2 regions of the Agrobacterium sp. GW821-FHT02D03 genome follow, and region 2 is predicted to be linked to the other one. Evidence: predicted binding sites of a transcription regulator. Region 2 holds the regulator's gene; the other holds the start of a gene.
What was found. Region 2 encodes HrcA, which represses chaperone genes, less so after heat shock. Its sites were predicted from a motif close to GTTAGCACTCNCNNNNNGNGAGTGCTAAC; they were not measured.
Positions count from the first base shown of each region.

Region 1: a site for HrcA is predicted at 3,504-3,532, ahead of groES (co-chaperone GroES). Genes of this name have one in related genera too.

Region 1 covers NZ_JBWKVN010000001.1:2,487,999-2,494,572, forward strand. The annotation lists gene AC07U5_RS11860 (bifunctional riboflavin kinase/FAD synthetase) at 57-1,037, opposite strand; gene AC07U5_RS11865 (TIGR01459 family HAD-type hydrolase) at 1,150-1,998, opposite strand; gene chrA (chromate efflux transporter) at 2,102-3,421, opposite strand; gene groES (co-chaperone GroES) at 3,591-3,887, shown strand; gene groL (chaperonin GroEL) at 3,963-5,597, shown strand; gene AC07U5_RS11885 (nuclear transport factor 2 family protein) at 5,819-6,178, shown strand; gene aac(6') (aminoglycoside 6'-N-acetyltransferase) at 6,236-6,574, opposite strand, start outside.
Region 2 covers NZ_JBWKVN010000001.1:2,831,717-2,838,290, forward strand. The annotation lists gene rpoN (RNA polymerase factor sigma-54) at 200-1,741, shown strand; gene hpf (ribosome hibernation-promoting factor, HPF/YfiA family) at 1,966-2,541, shown strand; gene ptsN (PTS IIA-like nitrogen regulatory protein PtsN) at 2,610-3,071, shown strand; gene grpE (nucleotide exchange factor GrpE) at 3,283-3,915, opposite strand; gene hrcA (heat-inducible transcriptional repressor HrcA) at 4,082-5,173, opposite strand; gene rph (ribonuclease PH) at 5,340-6,056, shown strand; gene rdgB (RdgB/HAM1 family non-canonical purine NTP pyrophosphatase) at 6,070-6,574, shown strand, end outside.

The DNA.
Region 1 (6,574 bases), 340 kb from region 2:
TTAGGACGTTTCAGCCTGTTTGAAAAGGGAATTGATCGCAGGAGTGGCCCGCTTCGTCAAAAAGCGATCTTAGCATCCACTTCGCTGAGCGGCGTGACACCTGAAAGAAGCGCTCTTGCCTCCTCCTCGTCCTTCTTCATCTGAACGACGAGCGGCTCCAGCCCATCAAATTTCAGCTCATCGCGCAGGTGGCCGAAGAAGGAAACCGAGCAGACCTGGCCGTAAAGATCGCCGCTGAAATCGAAGACGAAGGTTTCAAGAAGTGCTGCGCCATTTTCCGTCACCGTCGGGCGATAGCCGAAACTTGCCACACCGTCATGCAGCGTTCCGTTGGCCTCTCTGAAGCGCACCGCATAAATCCCAGGCTTCAACTCCGTTTCGGGTGGCAGCGCCATGTTGGCTGTCGGGTAACCGAGCGTGCGGCCAAGCTGCTGTCCGCGAATAACCTCTGCCTCCACCGTGAAGCGATAGCCAAGCAAACCTGCGGCACCGACCACATCGCCCTTGGCCAGACAGTCCCGAATACGGCTTGATGAAATCACGTCCGAACCCTCATCACGAAACGAATCTACCAGCGTCACATCGAAGCCATGGCGCTTGCCAGCCTGCATCAGAAAGGCCGGACCGCCCTCGCGGCCCTTGCCGAAATGGAAGTCGACCCCGGTGACGACGCCACCAGCACCCAGCCAGTCGACTAGAATGGATTTGACGAAATCTTCTGCCGAACGCTGCGAGAATGTCTTGTCGAAGGGATATTCGATGACGGATTGAAAGCCCTCCGCCTCCAGAAGGCGCGCTTTCAGCGGCGCCGGCGTCAGACGAAAGACCGGCGTCTCCGGCCGGAAAACAGTGCGGGGATGCGGCTCGAATGTCAGGACAAGGGCTGCAACGCCGCGCGATCTTGCAAGCTCCAGGGCCTGATCCAGAACGGCGCGATGGCCGCGATGCACACCATCGAAATTACCGATCGCGACAACGCCACCCTTCAATGCGTCCGGAAGCGGCTCTTTCTTCTCATTGCGATGGAACACGGTCATCGGAAACTTTCTAAAGCGTGTCGCGCAAAAGTGGTCACCGGTTTTGCGATAACGACATGCGACAAACAAGAACTAAAGCGTAAAGCGCGGATCTGAAAGATCGCGACTCGCTTTAGGCCAGACGCGGCATCCACCAGCCGGGCGCCGCATTCTGGCTTTTCAGATAGCTATTAAGAAGCGCCTCATCGATCTCGCCATTCAACGTGTATTCCGCCGCATGAATGCCGCCGCTGATGTAGAGGAGATCGAGACCGGCGGAGATGGCGCCCTTGACGTCGGTCGGCATGCCATCGCCGATTGCCAGAACGCGGTCCTTGCTGAACGCGCCGCGCACTTCCTTTGCCGCGGCAAAGCAGGCCTCGTAGATCGGCGCATGCGGCTTGCCGGCAATGCGCACTTCGCCGCCCAGCTGCTCGAAGTAGGCCGCCATGGCGCCTGCGCAGGGGATGATGCGCTCGCCACGCTCGACCACCAGATCAGGGTTGGCGCAGATCATCGGCGCGGAGCGGGCGACGAAACCCTTTAGCATCTCGGTATAATCTTCAGGCGTTTCGGTTTCGTCGTCGAAGAAACCAGTGCAGACAACGGCTTCCGCATCGCTTTCACCCACCACCGTAACGTCGAGACCATCAAACAGCGGCATATCGCGCTCGGGACCCAGCAGGAAGACCTTCTTCGGTCCCTCGGCAATCAGCTCGCGGGTCACGTCACCAGAGGTTACGATGCGGTCATAGGCCTCATCGGGCACGCCAAGCGCACGCAGCTGCGGAATGACGCCGACTGCCGGACGCGGGGAATTGGTGATGAGGACGACAGTCTTGCCGTTCTTGCGCGCTTCGGCCAATGCGACACCGGCCGCGGGAAAAGCGGTCACGCCATTGTGCAGCACACCCCACACATCGGAGAGGATGACATCGAATTGGGAGGTGATGTCGCCAAGGGTGGCAATGCGGTGGGCCATGAATCTTCCAACTCTTTCCATCATTTTCGAGCTCGTGACATCGCAAAGGCTGGTTGCGATGGCAAGCGAAAAAGACAGCGGGTACCTGTGCGCAACTAAGACCTCAGCCGAGCCAAAGCCTGATGAAACCTGCCCCGATACACAGGCCGAGCACCGGCAGCATCCCGAATTTCAGGCGAAACAGCATGATGGCCGAGACGACGAAGAGCGCAAGCGATGCAAGGTCGAGCGAATGCCAGTCCGGCAAGGACATGCCGAAATTGATCTGAGGCAGAAGTTCAACCCTGTCGACTTTGCCAAAAAGCACATGCAGGCCAAACCAGACCGAAAGATTGAGAATGACGCCCACCACCGCACCGGTAATGGCGGACAAGGCGCCGGATAAAGCCGCATTGTCTCTCAGCCTTTCCACGTAAGGCGCACCGAGAAATATGAAGATGAAGCTTGGGACGAAAGTCGCCCAGGCGGCAACACTTGCCCCAGCAACACCCGCCAGCATCGGATCGAGCATGCCTGGATGCCGAAACGCTGCGAGAAAGCCGATATAGGAGAGAACCAGAACGAGCGGTCCGGGTGTAGCCTCGGCAAGCGCCAGGCCGTCCAGCATCTCGCTTGCCGTCATCCAGTGATGCGTCTCCACCGCAACCTGCGCCACATAGGCAAGAACCGCATAGGCGCCACCAAAGGTGACGACTGCAAGCCTTGAGAAAAACTCTTGCAGTTCGATGAGCGAGTTCGGCGCGGCCAGAAGCCAGAACAGCAGAAGCGGCATTTGCCAGATGAAAATGCCGACGAGAACCCCTCGGATCTGCCGCAGCAGGGGTGGTGCCTTGCTTTCGACATCAGGCTTTGTCGAGCGCCCTCCTCGGGCTTTCAGGAAACCCGAAATACCGGCAGCGAGAATGACAAGCGGAAAGGGAACGCCGAAAAAGAACAGAGCTATGAAGGCTGCGGCCGCAACGCCGATCAGGAAGCGGCTCTTCAGCGCGCGTTTTGCCACGCGCAGCAAGGCTTCGATGACGATGGCGAGCACGCCTGCCTTCAGACCGAAGAGAAGGGCGGGCAGCCAATGCGTATCCTGATAGAGCGCATAGGCTGCCGCAAGTGCGACGATGACGAGGAAGCCCGGCAGAACGAAGAGCATGCCGGCGATGATGCCGCCGCGTCTGCCATGCAGAAGCCATCCGGCATAGGTTGCCAGTTGCTGGGCCTCCGGTCCTGGGAGAAGCATGCAGTAATTCAGCGCGTGCAGGAATCGCTCTTCGGAAAGCCAGCGTTTCTCATCGACCAGCACGCGGTGCATCATGCCGATCTGGCCCGCTGGACCGCCGAAGCTCAACAGGCCAACACGGCCGAAGACAAAAAAGAGTTCCGACAGAGTCGGGTGGGTAGCGGAAGTTTCAGAGCGCAAAAAATCTGTCATGCAATCGCAGTAACCATTTTACATGAAATTTTTCCGACGGGCCGTTCTTGACAGCACCCGACACCCTGCTTATCTCCGTCTCGCTAGCACTCGGCAAATGAGAGTGCTAACATCAATCCAGGCGGGTCGTTTCCGATCCGCGAATGTCATTTGATCGAGGGAATAGACAATGGCAAGCACCAATTTCCGCCCGCTGCACGACCGCGTTGTGGTTCGTCGCGTTGAGTCTGAAGCTAAGACCAAGGGTGGCATCATCATTCCTGATACCGCCAAGGAAAAGCCGCAGGAAGGCGAAATCGTCGCAGTTGGCTCCGGCGCACGCGATGAGTCCGGCAAGATCGTCGCTCTCGACGTCAAGGTCGGCGACCGCATCCTGTTCGGCAAGTGGTCCGGCACGGAAGTAAAGCTCGACGGCGAAGACCTTCTCATCATGAAGGAAGCCGACATCATGGGCATCATCGGCTGATTTAGCCGCCTTCCCCATTTCCGTAATCTGAAGCCGGACACTGTTCCGGCCATTCGAAACCAGGAGTTTTGAAACATGGCAGCCAAAGAAGTAAAATTCGGCCGCTCGGCGCGCGAAAAGATGCTCAAGGGCGTCGACATTCTCGCTGACGCAGTGAAGGTCACGCTCGGCCCGAAGGGTCGTAACGTTGTTATCGACAAGTCCTTCGGCGCACCGCGCATCACCAAGGACGGCGTTTCCGTCGCCAAGGAAATCGAACTGGAAGACAAGTTCGAGAACATGGGCGCACAGATGGTCCGCGAAGTTGCTTCGAAGACCAACGACATCGCCGGTGACGGCACCACGACTGCAACCGTTCTTGCCCAGGCGATCGTTCGCGAAGGCCAGAAGGCTGTTGCAGCCGGCATGAACCCGATGGACCTGAAGCGCGGTATCGACCTCGCTGTTTCAGAAGTCGTCAAGGACCTGCAGGCGAAGGCAAAGAAGATCAACACCTCTGAGGAAGTTGCTCAGGTCGGTACGATCTCCGCTAACGGCGACACGCAGGTTGGCCGCGACATCGCGGAAGCCATGCAGAAGGTTGGCAACGAAGGCGTTATCACCGTCGAAGAAGCCAAGACCGCTGAGACCGAACTCGAAGTCGTCGAAGGCATGCAGTTCGACCGCGGCTACCTGTCGCCCTACTTCGTGACCAACCCTGAGAAGATGATTGCCGACCTGGAAGACGCTTACATTCTCCTTCACGAGAAGAAGCTGTCCAACCTTCAGGCCATGCTTCCAGTTCTCGAAGCCGTTGTTCAGACCGGCAAGCCGCTCGTCATCATCGCTGAAGACGTCGAAGGCGAAGCTCTTGCAACGCTCGTCGTCAACAAGCTGCGTGGCGGCCTCAAGATCGCTGCCGTCAAGGCTCCTGGCTTCGGCGACCGCCGCAAGGCCATGCTTGAAGACATCGCGATCCTGACCGGTGGTACCGTGATCTCCGAAGACCTCGGCATCAAGCTCGAAAATGTCACTCTCGACATGCTCGGCAAGGCCAAGAAGGTTTCCATCTCCAAGGAAAACACCACGATCGTTGACGGCTCCGGCCAGAAGACCGACATCGAAGGCCGCGTTGCCCAGATCAAGGCTCAGGTCGAAGAAACCTCTTCCGATTACGACCGCGAAAAGCTGCAGGAACGCCTTGCCAAGCTCGCTGGTGGCGTTGCCGTCATCCGCGTCGGCGGTGCAACGGAAGTTGAAGTGAAGGAGCGCAAGGACCGTATCGACGACGCTCTGAACGCAACCCGCGCTGCTGTTCAGGAAGGCATCGTTGCCGGCGGTGGTACCGCTCTGCTTCGTTCCGCTCAGAAGATCACCGTCAAGGGTGTGAACGACGACCAGGAAGCTGGTATCAACATCGTTCGCCGCGCTCTGCAGTCGCTGGTTCGCCAGATCGCAGACAACGCAGGTGACGAAGCTTCGATCGTTGTTGGCAAGCTTCTCGACAAGGATGACGATAACTTCGGTTACAACGCTCAGACCGGCGAATATGGCGACATGATTGCCATGGGTATCGTCGACCCGGTCAAGGTTGTCCGTACGGCTCTGCAGAACGCAGCTTCGGTTGCTTCGCTGCTGATCACCACGGAAGCCATGATTGCCGAGCTGCCGAAGAAGGACTCCGCAATGCCTGCAATGCCGGGCGGCGGCATGGGCGGCATGGACTTCTAATCAGTCCATTCCCTCTGGAATACGAAAGGGCGGTCTTCGGATCGCCCTTTTTGTTTGGCGCGTTCCGCCGTCGCGATCAAATTCCCCTCAGCTCAGTCCAGCATTGCGAGCCATCCATCAGCAGCAACACTCTAAGCCTGCTTGATCTTGGAACGTGCTTACCGCTACACAAACGTCGAATAATGCATCGCCCCGATGCAAGCATGTGGAACAGGTGTCTCTTGAACAGTGCCGTCGAACTTCCGGTGCAGAAACAGCTCGAGGCCTATAATGCCCGTGACATCGATGAATTCATGCGGTGGTGGGCTGACGACTGTCAGTACTTTGCTTTTCCCTCGACGCTCTTGGCGCGCAACGCTCTCGAAATTCGCGAGCGCCACATCGCGCGCTTCAAAGAACCAGACCTTTATGGGCGACTGCTATCGCGCATAATTCTCGAAGACATGGTCATCGACCACGAGACCGTGACGCGAAATTTTCCCGAAGGACGTGGCGAAGTCGATGTTGTCTGTATCTACGAGGTCGCTCGCGGCAAGATCGCAAAGGCGTGGTTCAAGATCGGAAAACCGAGAATCTTGTAGTCCTACCCATACGTCCAGCAATAAATGGCTATGATTGCTCGTTTAACTTCGGCTGCATCAGGCCTCGATATCCTTGCGGAAGAAGACGACGCGTTGTGTTTCCGTAAAACCGAGAGCGGCGTGAAACTTCCGGCTCACCTCATTCTCAAGCGGGGCGTCGGAGGCAAACTCCAGGCATCCTTGAGACTTACCCCAGTCCCCAACTGCATCACAAAGCAGCCGCGCGATTCCTTGCTTCCGATGCGACGGCAGAACATAGATACCTTCCAGGAAGGCCACGGGCGACGTCTTGCAGCCGTTGACATAATCGTTGCGCAAACTGCCTTCGGCAAAACCGACGATCTCACCCTCCTCGCTTTCGCTGAGAAAAGCGACGGCCCTATCGGCTCCCTGTAA
Region 2 (6,574 bases):
CCGGCCTGAAAGCGCGGAAGTCTTAACGGGAAGGTGATGATATCACAGCATTCCCGTCAAAGAATCTTGCTCTGCACCTCACTCTTGACCTTGACCAAACCCAAATAAAAAGCAATTTTTGGGCCAAGTTCTCCTTGTTTTGCCGAACAACAAAAATTTTCTGCAAAACGGGGGCGTGTTTGGGAGTCGAGTGTCCGCCATGGCCTTGTCAGCCAGCCTGTTGCTGCGTCAAAATCAGTCACTTGTGATGACTCCGCAGCTGATGCAGTCGATCCAGCTGCTTCAGATGACGCATATCGAGCTGGTGAGCTTCATCGCCCAGGAAGTCGAAAAGAACCCTCTGCTTGAAATTGCGGCAAATGACAGCGATCCTGGCGAAACATTCGGCAGCGACGAAGCTACGAGTTCGCAAGCCTCAGAGAGTATTGAATCGTCCCATACGAGCGAGACGGCGGAATGGTACGGCGATGACGCCCCTGTTCTCAACGAGGCGCTGGACACCAATTTCAGCAATGTGTTTCCGGATGATGAGAGCGGACGCAAGGCCGACGCGCCGGAGCTTCTCGGCCAATGGAAATCAATGCCCGGCGCCGAGGCTGGCGACGACTACGATCTCGATGATTTCGTTGCGCGCAAACCTAGCCTGCGCGACCACATCGCACAGCAGGTGCCCTTCTCGGTCACCGGTCTCACCGACAGCATGACAGCCGACGCTCTGCTCGATCATCTCGACGAGACCGGCTATATCTCCGCTGACGCCGTCAGCGATGTGTCAGAGCGGCTGGGACGGCCGGAAAAGGACGTCGAGGTAATCTTGCGCGTCCTGCAGAGCTTTGATCCGCCGGGTGTCTTCGCTCGCTCACTCAGCGAATGCCTGTCGATCCAGCTGCAACAGAGAGATCGGCTGGACCCAGCGATGCATGCTTTCGTCGGCAACCTCGATCTTTTGGCCAAGCGCGATTTTGCCACGCTCAAAAAGCTTTGCGGCGTCGATGAGGACGACCTTCTCGACATGCTGAGCGAGATCCGTGGTCTCAATCCGCGTCCCGGTGCTGGCTTCGAAACGGGTTCGTGCGAGACCATCATACCGGACATCATCGTCCATCCCTCCACCGATGGAAGCTGGTTGATCGACCTCAATCCGGAGACGCTGCCGCGCGTCTTGGTCAATCACAGCTATTTCACGGAAGTGTCCAAGGTGAAACCGCGCGCAGGGGAAGACGGCGAATTCCTCTCCACCTGCATGCAGACGGCCAACTGGCTGACGCGCAGCCTCGATCAGCGGGCAAGGACGATCATGAAGGTGGCGAGCGAAATCGTCCGGCAGCAGGATGCGTTTCTGCTGCATGGCGTGGATCACTTACGCCCCCTCAATCTGAAGCAGGTCGCCGATGCCATCAAGATGCATGAATCGACGGTCAGCCGCGTCACATCGCGCAAATACATGCTGACGCCGCGTGGCGTCTTCGAACTCAAATATTTCTTCAGCGTCTCCATCGGCTCGTCGGAGGGTGGCGACAATCACTCGGCAGAAGCGGTTCGTCATCGCATCCGCACGATGATCGCGCAGGAAGCGCCCAGCTCGGTTCTGTCCGATGACGATATCGTCGATCAGCTGAAAAAAAGTGGCATCGATCTGGCGCGACGGACTGTCGCAAAATATCGTGAAGCGATGAACATCCCCTCCTCCGTGCAGCGCCGTCGGGAGAAAAAGGCGATGGCCCGCATGGCCTCGGCTTGAGCCCTTTTATTATAGTTTACAAACACTTAAGATTGACAATTGACTTGCCTAGCCGACAAGGCTAGAAGCTCGCCGCAGACAAGGCGGGGGTCTGAAGAGGGAATTGCATTCAAGGGGCAGCGGCATTCGTCTGCAAAGGCACGAAAGAGGTCGCGAAACGCTTGGATGAGCGCTCAGCTTGACGTAAGCTGGTATACGCAAATCACTGAAAAAGGAAAAATTCCATGAGTGTGCGTGTATCTGGTAAACATATGGATGTGGGCGAGTCTTTCCGTCAAAAGATCGAGGACAATATAAGCCAAGCCGTTACCAAATACTTCGATGGGGGGTATTCCGGCCAGGTGACGGTCGCGAAGTCCGGCCAGCTTTTTGCTGCGGATTGCAAGATCCACCTCGATACTGGGGTCGTTCTGCACGCGGCAGGGCAGGCCAACGATCCGCAAGCCAGCTTCGACGCGGCGGCAGAGCGCATTGAAAAGCGCCTGCGTCGTTACAAGCGCAGGCTTAAGGATCACCATAACGGTTCAGCGTCCAAGGGGATCGATGAGGAAGTCGCCTACCGGGTGATGGATGCAGTCCCGGATGAGGATGAGGAAATCGCGGAAGATTTCGCGCCGACAATCGTGGCCGAGACTTCCAAACAGATCAAAACCATGACGGTTGCAAGCGCAGTCATGGCTCTCGATATGACCGATGAGCCAGTTCTGCTGTTCCGCAGCCCGTCGAAAGAACTCAACATCGTCTACCGTCGCAACGATGGAAACATCGGCTGGGTCGACGCGGCGATGATCAAGAGCTGAAGTCTAAGGACCCGGAAGGCGCCCTCAAGCGTCTTCCGGTTCGTCTCGATGGCATGAAGGAAAAAGAAATGGCATTGGCAGATTTGCTGCACCAAGATGCGATTATTCCCGCGCTAAAGGTCAATTCCAAGAAGCAACTCCTTCAGGAACTGGCAGCAAAGGCATCCCGTATCACCGGGGTTTCCGAGCGGGACGTATTCGACGTCATCTTGCAGCGTGAGCGGCTCGGCTCCACCGGCGTCGGTCATGGCATTGCCATTCCCCATGGAAAGCTCAGCAGCATTTCCTCCATTACCGGCGTTTTCGCGCGCCTGGAAACACCCGTCGACTTCGAAGCACTCGACGACCAGCCGGTCGATCTCGTGTTTCTTCTGCTCGCGCCGGAAGGTGCTGGCGCCGACCACCTGAAAGCCCTGTCGCGGATTGCCCGCGTTCTGCGCGACCCGGAACTGGTGGCGAAACTGCGCGCGACTGATTCCGATACCGCGATCTACACATTTCTTAACCAGGAGCAGGTGAACGCGGCCTGAACGCCAAGCCTGGGTTCACGCGAACATAGCCCTGACGTTTAAAGCGCCGTGCGTCCTATTGGACGCACGGCGCTTTACCTTTTTGAATCGACGCATCGTGCTTTCCGAAAATCGAGACCGCTTTTCGGGCCGATGTTGTAAAACAAAGGCCCGGATATCGATCAGATATCCGGGCCTTTTGCTATTGATCAGATGAAGACGAAGAAGGCGCTCAGGCGTCTTTCTCGTTGAGACCGCTCGTGCCGGGCTCAGCACCTGCCGGCGCTTCAACCTTCGGTCCACCCTTGGCGACGCCGACCATGGCGGGACGCAGAACGCGCTCGCCGATGGTAAAGCCAGCCTGCACCACTTGGACGACCGTGTTGTTCGGCACGGTGGTATTCGGGATTTCGAACATGGCCTGATGGAAGTTCGGATCAAACTTCTCACCCTCGGCATCGATCTTCTTCACGCCGTGACGCTCAAGTGCGGAGAGCATGGAACGTTCCGTCATATCGACGCCTTCGATCAGACCCTTGATATTGGCTTCGGCACTTTGCTTCAGTTCTTCGGGAATGGTGTCGAGCGCGCGGCGAAGATTGTCGGAGACGGCCAGCATGTCACGCGCGAAGCCGGCAACGGAATAGGCCTTTGCATCCTTGACCTCACGTTCGGTGCGACGGCGAAGATTGTCCATCTCAGCGGCCAGACGCAGGAATTTGTCGCGAAGATCGGCGTTTTCCGCCTTCAGCACATCGATCGGATCGGGTTCTGCCTGCTCCGGCACCGCATTCTCCGCCGTGGTCGCTTCCACTGCTTCGTCGGCAGCGCCTGCGTCAGGTCCGGTCTTGTTGGTGTCAGTCATGACGTTCTCCAAATTACATGTGTATTGTGGCTTGCAATGAGATTGAGCCCGATATCGAGCTTTGCCATGCAAAAATCAAGGCTTACGGGAAAAAGGAGCGGTTTTTCAAGCGACCTGCGCGGGTAGACCGTTTCCTTTTCAGATGGAAACGTCAAATGGAAACGCTCTAACGTCGCTTGGTGGAAAGCCGCGCCATGATCTGGGCGGTGTAATCCACCATCGGCACGATGCGGGAATAGTTCAGCCGTGTCGGGCCGATCACCCCGACAGCGCCTACGACCCGGTTCTCGTCGTCTTTGTAGGGTGCGACGATCAGCGATGAGCCCGACAGGGAAAACAACTTATTTTCCGAGCCGATGAAAATCCTGACCCCGGAGCCGGTCTCTGCCAGATTGAGGATCTCGATCAGGTTTTCCTTGCGCTCCAGATCGTCGAAAAGAAGACGAACGCGGTCGATATCTTCTTCGCCGGCAAGCCCCTCGAGAAGATTGGAGCGGCCGCGCACGATCAGGCGCCCGAGCTTGCCTTCCTCATTGTCACCGGACCAGACGGCAAGGCCCCGCTCGACCAGATCCTGAGCCAGCGTGCTCAGCGCGCTTTGAAGCTCGTTCTTCTGTCGGGCTATCTGGCTTCGCAGTTCCGGCAAGGTCTGGCCGCCGAGATGCGCGTTGATGAAGTTGGCGGCCTCGGTCAATTGCGACGAAGTGATGCCGGCCGGCAGCTCGATGATGCGGTTTTCGACCTGGTTATGGTCGCCGACCAGAACGGCGAGCGCCTTGGTTGGCTCCAGCCGGATGAACTCCACATGTTTGAGGACGGCATCGTTCTTGGCGGTCAGCACCAGCCCTGCCCCGCGCGACATGCCGGAGAGCATGCTGCTTGCCTCATACAGCAGGCCTTCGAGAGACTGTTCGCGCCCGGAGATCGGGCCGATATGCCGGTCGATATTGGCGCGCTCGGCCTCTGGCAGTTCGCCCACCTGCATGAAGGCATCGACGAAGAAGCGAAGCCCGGTCTGGGTCGGCAGGCGTCCGGCACTGACATGCGGCGAATAAATGAGACCGAGTTCCTCCAGATCGCTCATGACGTTACGCACAGACGCTGGCGACAGCGACATGGGAAGCAGGCGAGAGAGACTACGCGAACCGAGCGGTTCGCCCGTTTCCAGATAGCCTTCCACAATGCGCCTGAAGATTTCGCGTGAGCGATCGTCCAGAAGCGCACCTGGCTCTTTGCCGATGGGGGGTGTTATGCCCATGCCGCTCGTTTTTCCCCAAGCTGTTTTTGACTGTGTTGAATATAGTCACTCGGTCTTCCAAGTGAAAACGGAAATTCGGCTCTAAGCCCTGCTCGTCCGCTTTTCCTTTGCAAAAGCGTCGCCCTGACCGTAGAAGGCGGGAAGTTAAGAGACGGAGAGAAACGATATGCGGCCCTCAGGCAGAAAAACCGACCAGATGCGTAAGGTATCCTTCGAGCGTAACTTCTCCAAGCACGCCGAAGGCTCCTGTCTCGTCAAATTCGGCGATACGCATGTTCTGGTCACCGCCAGCCTCGAGGAAAAGACGCCGCCGTGGCTGCGCAACAGTGGCAAAGGCTGGGTTACAGCTGAATATGGCATGCTTCCCCGCTCCACCAACGAGCGCATGAAGCGCGAAGCATCGTCCGGCAAGCAAGGCGGTAGAACGCAGGAAATCCAGCGCCTGATCGGCCGTTCGCTGCGCGCAGTCGTTGATCTGCAAGCCCTTGGCGAACGCCAGATCAGCATCGACTGCGACGTCATCCAGGCCGATGGTGGTACGCGTACCGCCTCCATCACCGGTGCCTGGATTGCCCTTCACGACTGCCTGAAGTGGATGGAAAGCCGCAACATGCTGAAGGTCGAAAAGGTTCTGAAGGATCATATCGCCGCCATCTCCTGCGGCATCTTCGCCAATCAGCCGGTGATCGATCTCGATTACCTGGAAGACTCCTCTGCGGAAACAGACGCCAACTTCGTCATCACCGGCTCTGGCGGCATCGTCGAGATTCAGGGCACCGCCGAGGGTAAGCCATTCTCGGAAGAAGAATTCCTGACCCTGCTTGGCCTTGCCAAGGCTGGCTGTGCGGAACTCGTCGAGATGCAGAAGCAGGCAATCGCCTGAACGGGACAAGACCATGCGCAAGCTTGATACCAGAACCATCGTCGTTGCCAGCCACAACAAGGGCAAGATTGCCGAAATCGCCGACCTGATCGGCCCTCTCGGCTTTTCGGCAAAATCGGCCGCCGAGCTAAATTTCGAGGAGCCGGCCGAAACCGGGACGACCTTCGAAGAAAATGCGGCGATCAAGGCGCTCGCTTCGGCCAAGGCATCCGGCATGCCCGCACTCTCCGACGATTCGGGCCTGGTGATCGACGCGCTGGACGGCGCGCCGGGCGTCTACACTGCGGACTGGGCGGAGACCGGCAACGGCACACGCGATTTCGCCATGGCGATGCAAAAGGTCGAAGACGCGCTTCAGGAGCGTGGTGCGACGACACCGGAGCAGCGCACGGGTCGCTTCGTCAGCGTTCTTTGCCTGGCCTGGCCAGACGGCCATACCGAGTTTTTCCGCGGTGAAGCGGAAGGCACGATCGTCTGGCCGCCACGCGGCACGAGCGGTTTCGGCTACGATCCGATCT